One region of the Desulfosporosinus sp. SYSU MS00001 genome, then DNA from elsewhere that is predicted to be linked to it. Evidence: riboswitches for the same ligand, from Rfam matches in the RefSeq annotation. Region 1 holds a riboswitch; the other holds the start of a gene.
The links. A riboswitch is a leader RNA that binds a small molecule or an ion and turns the genes downstream of it on or off. The one in region 1 is predicted to bind molybdenum cofactor.
Positions count from the first base shown of each region.

Region 2: another riboswitch for molybdenum cofactor. It lies ahead of modB (molybdate ABC transporter permease subunit); the one in region 1 lies ahead of moaA (GTP 3',8-cyclase MoaA).

Region 1 covers NZ_JBNFTW010000008.1:52,051-56,165, forward strand. Annotated here, with positions in the region: gene ACPUYX_RS14740 (MOSC domain-containing protein) at 1-306, opposite strand, end outside; gene moaC (cyclic pyranopterin monophosphate synthase MoaC) at 426-896, opposite strand; gene moaA (GTP 3',8-cyclase MoaA) at 900-1,871, opposite strand; molybdenum cofactor riboswitch at 1,941-2,071, opposite strand; gene fdhD (formate dehydrogenase accessory sulfurtransferase FdhD) at 2,282-3,067, shown strand; gene mobA (molybdenum cofactor guanylyltransferase) at 3,057-3,671, opposite strand; gene fdhF (formate dehydrogenase subunit alpha) at 3,927-4,115, opposite strand, start outside.
Region 2 covers NZ_JBNFTW010000001.1:240,362-244,476, forward strand. Annotated here, with positions in the region: gene modA (molybdate ABC transporter substrate-binding protein) at 1-115, shown strand, start outside; gene modB (molybdate ABC transporter permease subunit) at 136-828, shown strand; gene ACPUYX_RS01130 (ATP-binding cassette domain-containing protein) at 821-1,522, shown strand; molybdenum cofactor riboswitch at 1,622-1,764, shown strand; gene modB (molybdate ABC transporter permease subunit) at 1,968-2,648, shown strand; gene ACPUYX_RS01140 (sulfate/molybdate ABC transporter ATP-binding protein) at 2,650-3,711, shown strand; gene modA (molybdate ABC transporter substrate-binding protein) at 3,751-4,115, shown strand, end outside.

The sequences.
Region 1 (4,115 bases):
TTTGCCGATTTGAGTTACTTCGCCAATACTTGATGCACCTATTTTTAACTTTGTGCCGATGGGAAGCGAAAATAATTCCAACCCTTCCGTCGTTAAGTTCTCAGCAAAATCTCCGGGACCAACGTCCAACCCTTTGTCCTGCATGGCCTTGATGCTTTCCATCCCTAACAAACTGACCATTCGGTGCCAATTCCCGCCATGAGCATCGCCTTCCAGTCCAAAACCGACCTTTAAGATTCCCTCACCTATATTTTTTTTACGCATTCCTTTTCGTTCACTTACGCAGACTGCAACAATTTTACCCACCTTCATCGTCCCTCTTTCTCTGAATATTCCATTTTACTCGCCCTTTATAAGAAGAACCTGACCAATATGATATTTATAATTGTTTAGCTTCTTATTGTACCTCTTGTTCTTGCCTTTGATCAGCGCAAAAAATGTCCACTTTTGCCGCCCTGTTTTTCTACCAAATATATTTCTCCGATCGTCATGGATTTATCAATGGCTTTACACATATCATAGATGGTCAAGGCGGCAATACTCACAGCCGTCAGGGCCTCCATTTCAACTCCTGTTTTTCCTTGAACTTTTACAATCGCTTCAATCTCAACTTCTCCCGGGTCTTTAAAATTGAAGCTCAGTTTGGCACCTGTTATTCCCAAAGGATGACACATGGGAATTAGCTGGGAAGTCTGTTTGGCAGCCATAATTCCTGCAACCTGAGCAACTGCCAAGACATCTCCTTTAGCAATACCCCCGCTGCGAATTCGATCTAAAGTCTCTTGCTTCATCTGGACGGTTCCATGAGCTACTGCAACTCGAGAAGTTTCTGCTTTATCACTGACATCGACCATACGGGCACGCCCTTGTTCATCAAAATGAGTTAAATCATTCATCCTCTAACCTCCGATTTGAGACATAATACGCTGGCCCTGCAGAGCTTCTTCATTCATATGATGCTCAGCAGGCTTACGCCATACTGCTTGGGCAACTATATCCAACAGATCTTGATCTGAACTGCCATTTCGCAGCGCTTCCCTTAAATCAATTTCCAATTTACTATGCAAACACGGCCTGAGTTTGCCGTCAGGTGTTAAACGTATGCGATTACAGGTACTGCAAAAATGACGACTTAAAGCACTGATAAACCCAATACTTCCTTTAAAGTCACGGAGCTGGAAGTATTCTGCCGGACCCCCGCCTAAAATCTCTTTTGAAGGAACATATTGCTTAATTCCTAACAATTCTTTCATCTCTTGTATAGGAACAAAATCACTTCGTCTTTCGGAACTTGAGCCAATCGGCATGAGTTCTATGAAACGGATATGAATGGGATACTGCTTGGCTAGTGTTAAAAAACCAGGCAGATCTTGAGTATTGAAATCACGGACAACGACAACATTAACTTTTACCGGTTTCAGCCCAGCTTCAAGAGAACGGAAAATTCCTTGAATCACCTTCGAAACATCTCCGCCGCGTGTAATCTCAGCAAACCGCTCAGGATTCATCGTATCCAAACTAATATTTACACGCCGTACACCTGCAGCTTTTAAATCAAAGGCCATTTCAGAAAGCAACAGTCCATTGGTGGTAAGCATTAAATCATCAACTCCGGGGATTTGTGATCCTTTGCTCAGGAACTCCAAAATCCCTCTGCGGACAAGCGGTTCTCCCCCTGTGATGCGAAAACGATGAAACCCCAGCTGCGTACTAAGCCTCATTAAGCGAAGAATTTCTTCAAAAGTAAGAATGTCCTCATGAGGCATCCATGCTACGCCTTGACTTGGCATGCAGTACTTACAGCGAAGATTACATCGATCAGTTACGGAAATCCTTAGATAGTCAATTTGCCTTTGAAATTGATCCTGCATAAAATCCCCCTCTTATTATTACAAGATAAATAAAAAAAAGCCACGGTCTGTAAACAACCGGGGGATTATTTCCTCCTGTCAACAGACTCCTTTCCAATGGGAGATATTACAGTTTCCCGTAATACCCGAGTGTCTTAAACACTTGTCTGGTTCTCATAGCCTTTGCCTTAGAAAAGCCAGCTTCGGAGCATTCAAAATTTTTCAAACCTTCATACCATGAAAAAACATAACTAATGAATCGTTATAAGTTGTCCAATTGCAACACTTATTATATTAAGTGTTCCTTATACTTTTCGAGATAAGACACCAAAATCCTCTATATTTTTCAGTATCAGATTTTAAAGAAAAAATGATTTAGATTTGTCTTAAAATATTGTAAACTAGAGTTAACAGGGTACGAGGAGGTATACATGACTAAGGAAATAGTAACTCATACCATCTTAAAAGCCAACGGCCTTCAGCTTGAAGAGGTTGAAGACTGTATAGTCCAAGAGATTCCCCTGACCGTTCACTATAACGGGGAAGAAATTGCTACCCTTTTATGTTCTCCTTCACAAACCGAAGAACTAACCTTAGGTTTTTTACTCAATGAGGGCTTTATCCAAACTCCCAATGACGTCTATGAACTTCGCCAGGACCCTGCTGATCATTTAGTATGGATCGAAGGTAAACCATGCCTTTTGCAAAAGGAACTTATGAGCAAACGTTTTGTTTCAGCTTGCTGTGGAAAAAGCCGAGCTTCATTTTGCTTCGCTAACGATGCACTTATGGTTAAACCCCTCGTCTCAACTTATCGTATTTCTCTTGAAGAAGCCTACAAATACGCCGGTTTTTTACAGTACCATCTTCCGCTTTTTCAGGCAACCGGAGGAGTCCACAGCGGTGGGGTAGGACATCAAGGCGAAGTGATCTTAACCAGTTACGACATCGGCCGCCATAACGTTTTTGACAAATTAAACGGCAGTGCCTTTCGCTCCGGATTACAGCTTGAAAACCATGTTATTTTCTTTAGCGGCCGAGTATCTTCTGAAATTCTTTTAAAAGTTGCTAAAATGAAAGTTCCCATTCTCATCGCCCGTGGTGCCCCAACTGATATGGCGTTATCTCAGGCCGCCGCCTTAAACATTACTGTCATTGGCTTTGCACGGGAACAGCGCTTGAATATCTATACCTGTCCCGAACGAATTATCGTTTAAGGATATTTAACCATTCCTGCGGAGTATTCACATTACAAAAAACATCACCTAAACCCGAAAAACTCGTTAGTTCAGTTTCCTCCACATATTTTATGGAACATGCAGAGAACAAATCGGTAATCTTGAGGCGACCGGCCTCAAGATTTTTTTTAATTTCCGGCAGGCAGTTCCGACGATAAAAAGCATGGAGAGGATGAATTACTGACTGAAACCGTGGAACGACGACATCATAGTCTGGTGCCCAACGAAACAGAAAGCGGATAAGCTCTCCTTGCAGAAAAGGCATATCACAAGCGACAAAAAAAACAGAAGAGTTGTGGGCAGCTTTCAAACCCTGATAAAGTCCTGCCAACGGTCCCTGATTACGATGTTCATCTTGAATAACCGAAAAATTGTAGTCCTTATAAAGTTCCGGCTCATTACTGCTAATTAGGACTTCGGAAAAGGTTGCTTCCAGAACTTCTAAAGTGCGTTCCACAAGAGGCTTACCTTCTAATTCCAAGAACGCTTTATTCTTCTTCATGCGCGAGTTTTTTCCTCCGGCCAGCAACACTCCGGTCGCCTCGAGCTTAGAAAGCTGTTTTATGGTGTCTTGAAGTATCAATTTCTCAAAGCCTCCTTATATACTACCAACAAAGTAAACTCGCTTACGCTAAAGCCGAACATCGGGACTTTCGATAAATAATGTCCTGTGGACATTATTGCCGAGCCGCCTTTCCCACTAGGAATACTTAGCGGCGAAGGAGGACTCTACCCCACTTGAAGTTTACGAAGGCCCCACCCCTTTTACAGAAGTGGAGGTCTAAAAACTGGATAAAAAAGGGGCCTTCGCTAAATACGAAAGCCCCTTTAGTATTTACTAGAGTTTTGAAACTTTTACACCGCAGACCTTGTACTCATAGGTCTTAGTGACTTTGTCGTAGGCTCCATTAGTTAAAACATTGGTTGGTGATCCGGCATAGTGAAGAGTCATAAATAGCATGCCCGCAGGGACCCGTTCAGTTACCTTAATCTTAGTATTAAGTTCTCCGCGGCGAGAGGCTACTTT
Region 2 (4,115 bases), on a different contig from region 1:
TATCATTGCCGCAACGAAAAATCAGCAAGCTACTCAAGATTTCTTCAAATACTTACAAAGTGCCGATGCTCAAAAGGTTTTTCAAAACTATGGATTTAAAACTTTAGCAAAATAATTGATAGCCGGGTGAGTCCTATGGATTTTAGTTTTGTGCCGATTATATTATCTCTGAAGGTAGCTTTGGCAGCTGTTATCATTGTCACCTGTTTTTCCATTCCCATAGCAGGACTCATGGCACGGCGGGAGTTCTGGGGCAAAGATGTTGTGGAGTCAATTATTACCTTACCCTTAGTACTCCCGCCTTCCGTTATCGGTTTTATGCTGCTGGTTGTTTTCGGGAAGAACGGTCCCTTAGGCGTGTTTCTTGAACAGTTCTTTCATACTAGAGTTGTTTTTACCATAGAAGGAGCGGTGATCGCGGCAGTTGTGGTTTCCTTTCCTTTAATGTACCAATCTGTAAGGGTTGCCATGGAAAATGTTGACCAAAACCTGGAGAAGGCTGCCCGCACCTTAGGGGCGAGGGAAGTAAGGGTGTTTTTAACTATTACTTTGCCGCTGGCCTGGAATGGCATTATTGCCGGTTTGGTTCTGGCCTTCGCCCGGTCACTGGGGGAATTCGGGGCGACCTTGATGATCGCCGGCAATATCCCCGGCAGAACTCAAACCATGCCTCTGGCTATCTATTTTGCCAATGAATCGGGGGATATGCGTACGGCGAGTATCTTGGTTATTCTCATGACTGCCTTTAGCTTTCTGGTGATTTATGGCTTGAATCGCTGGGGAAAAGGAAAACGACGAGATGCGCGGGGAGGCGGGACAAATGCTTAAGGCTCATTTTAAGAAGAAATTACCCTCCTTTGAGCTGGAGGTTGATGTTTCCATCAGTAATGGTATTCTCGCTCTCGTCGGGCATTCCGGTGCCGGCAAGACGACAATTCTGCAATGTGTGGCAGGCCTTCAGACCCCATCTTGGGGTGAAATCGCAATTTCCAATAAGACAGTCTTCTCTTCCGAATTAGGGACAAATGTTCCTATTCGTAAACGGCGTATCGGGTATCTCTTTCAAGATTATGCTTTATTTCCCCATATGACGGTTGAGAAAAACGTCCTGTATGGCAAGCCGAAAAAAGGGAGTGCTTCCGAAAAAGTCCTTACCGCCGGAGATGTGCTGGAGATGCTCAAAATTGGACATCTGCGGAATCGCTATCCTAGTCAGATTTCAGGGGGAGAGAAACAGAGAGTTGCCCTTGCTCGGGCTTTAATGACGGAACCGGAATTATTGCTGCTCGATGAACCTCTCTCGGCTCTTGATCAAAACACCCGCAGCACCCTCCAACAAGAGCTGCTTAAGCTCCAAGCACAATGGAAGATTCCTTTTGTTCTCGTGACCCATGACCTTCAGGAAGCCGAAATGTTGGGCAATCAGATCATTAAAATTGATCATGGGCAACAGGAGATAATCAAGGAACAGGAAGAACAGGGAAAACTGGAACTAGTCAGGGGACTTAATAATGCCCGATGAGCGGATCTATCGTTTCTCAATATTATGTGCATGATTATAATGTGAAATTATTATGATGGGCATAGGGGGAGAAAATCCTCAGATGATGTTTCCGAAAATTTAATAATGTATCTCCGAGCCAGAAGGACCTAAAGAGCAAATGAGTGCATCCAAGGTCGCTGGACAGGATTTTTGATCCTCAGGGTGTCTCTGGAAACGGGTACGCCTTCACGTTTTGAAAAGGAGCAGCACGGAATACCGGTTGAATATCGGTTTAATAATGGCTCCCTTTTTAGGGAGCCATTATTTTGCTCAGACATATGTCGCGAACGGCACCTTTCTTTGAGCATCAGTGCAGCTAATCCCCGAAGACACTGTCTCCGTACCTGTTAGTCAAAAGTTTTTTTTAATGATAACCTTTAACGAAAAGGGAAAGGAGGATATTTTGTTTAGCTTTATAAGCGAAATGGATTTTTCACCATTATTGATTTCTCTCAGGGCGGCAACTTTGGCTACCCTTGTGACCTTCTTTTTCGGCCTGGCGGCTGCAAATTTTGTCTCAGTTTATCGGGGGAAATTTAAGGGGGTGATTGACGGCCTTCTTACCTTGCCTCTGGTTCTGCCTCCAACCGTCGTTGGATTTTTACTGCTTTTAGTTTTTGGCAGGAATGGTCCTCTGGGTAAATTTCTGCTGGGCCTTGGAATGACGGTCATCTTTTCCTGGCCGGCCACAGTTATTGCAGCTTCTGTTGTGGCATTTCCTTTAATGTATCGAACTGTGCGCAGTGCTTTTGAGCAAATTGACCCTACCCTTATTTATGCCGCTCGTACTTTGGGTGTCTCGGAATGGAAAATATTTTGGAGGATAACCATTCCTTTGGCCTGGCCGGGGGTAGCCGCCGGGACAGTATTAGCTTTCGCCAGGGCCTTAGGTGACTTTGGCGCTACTCTGATGATCGGCGGCAATATTCCGGGAGAAACACTGACGATCCCTGCGGCTATCTTTTTTGCCGCCGAAGGAGGAGATATGGAAAAGGCTCTGTTATGGGTGATCCTGATTTTTATTATTTCGTTGATCGTCATGACGTTAATGAATTATTGGTCAGACTTCCAGCGCAAGACTATTGTTGCAGGCGGCAGAGAATAAGATGGGATTGATTGTTGATATCCGCAAAGAATTAGCGGGTTTTGAACTCAAGGTTAACTTTGAAACTCAGGGAGAGGTTTTAGGCCTTTTGGGGGCTTCAGGTTCAGGCAAAAGCATGACGTTACGCTGTATTGCCGGTATAGAATCTCCTGATGAGGGGCGAATTGTCCTCAATGGCCGCGTTTTGTTTGATTCTCAAAAAGGCATTAATCTGCCTTGCCGGCGCAGGAAAGTCGGCTATGTCTTTCAAAATTACGCCTTGTTTCCTCATCTGACGGTGGAAGAAAATATTGGCTTCGGAATTGGGAAGCGGAAGCGGGAAGATCGTTTGGCGATCATTAAGGAAATGGTTAAGATGATAAAGTTGGAGGGCTTAGAAAAGAGATACCCCAGCCAGCTCTCAGGAGGCCAACAGCAGCGAGTTGCCCTGGCCAGGGCCTTGGGGGCAAAGCCTGAAGCCTTGCTTTTAGATGAACCCTTTTCAGCTCTGGATGATTATCTGAGAAACCACATGGTCAAACAATTAACGGAGACTTTGGCCGGGTATTCTGGGGCAACTTTGTTTGTGAGCCATAATATGGAGGAAGTCTATCGGGTATGCCAACGTTTGATTCTCTTGGCACGAGGGAAAATCGAAGGGAAAGGAGGGACGGAGGAGGTATTTAAAGCTCCCTCGTCGCTGGCGGCGGCCCAATTAACGGGGTGCAAAAATATTTCTCCTGCCAATTACATATCGCCTTTTAAGCTGGAAGCCCTAGCTTGGGGCATTACCTTGAACACTAATATTCAGCTCTCACGACAAGTTGCCCATGTAGGTGTTCGTGCCCATTTGATCGGAACTGCCGCCGGGGAAATGAGGGATAACGTATTTCACTGCCGGCTTAATTCGATAAGCGAAGGGCCTGCCAGAATATCGGTTTATCTGGCGGTAGAACAAGATCATTGGAGGCAGGGCAGCCAGCTGCTGGAATGGGAAATGACTCCGCAAATGTGGCGGGCAATGAAAGATCAGCCGCAGCCCTGGAGTTTACGAATTGCCCCCGAAGACCTGATTATTTTCTGAATATTCCTTTGATTTTAAAAAGAGAGGGAGGAAAATAAGATGTTTTCCGGAATTAAGAACCCAAAAGGAAATCGAGTAATCTTAGGAGTGCTTAGCTGCATTATTCTGCTCCTGTTAGTATCCGTCTCCGGGTGTGCAAGCAGTGTCAAGGATGCTTCAACTACAGCAGGCAGTGGTGCCGGCCAAAGCAAGCAAGTTAAACTTGTCATTTCTACAGCCCCTAGTCTAAAAGGTTCCTTTGATGAAATAAAAACTCTGTATGAGGCTAAAAATCCCCAAGTAGCCTTGACGTTTAATTACGGACCCTCTGGTTCACTGCAAAGTCAAATCGAGCAAGGGGCAGACACGGACATTTATATTTCTCAGGGTAAGCCCCAGATGGATGCTCTGGAACAAAAAGGGCT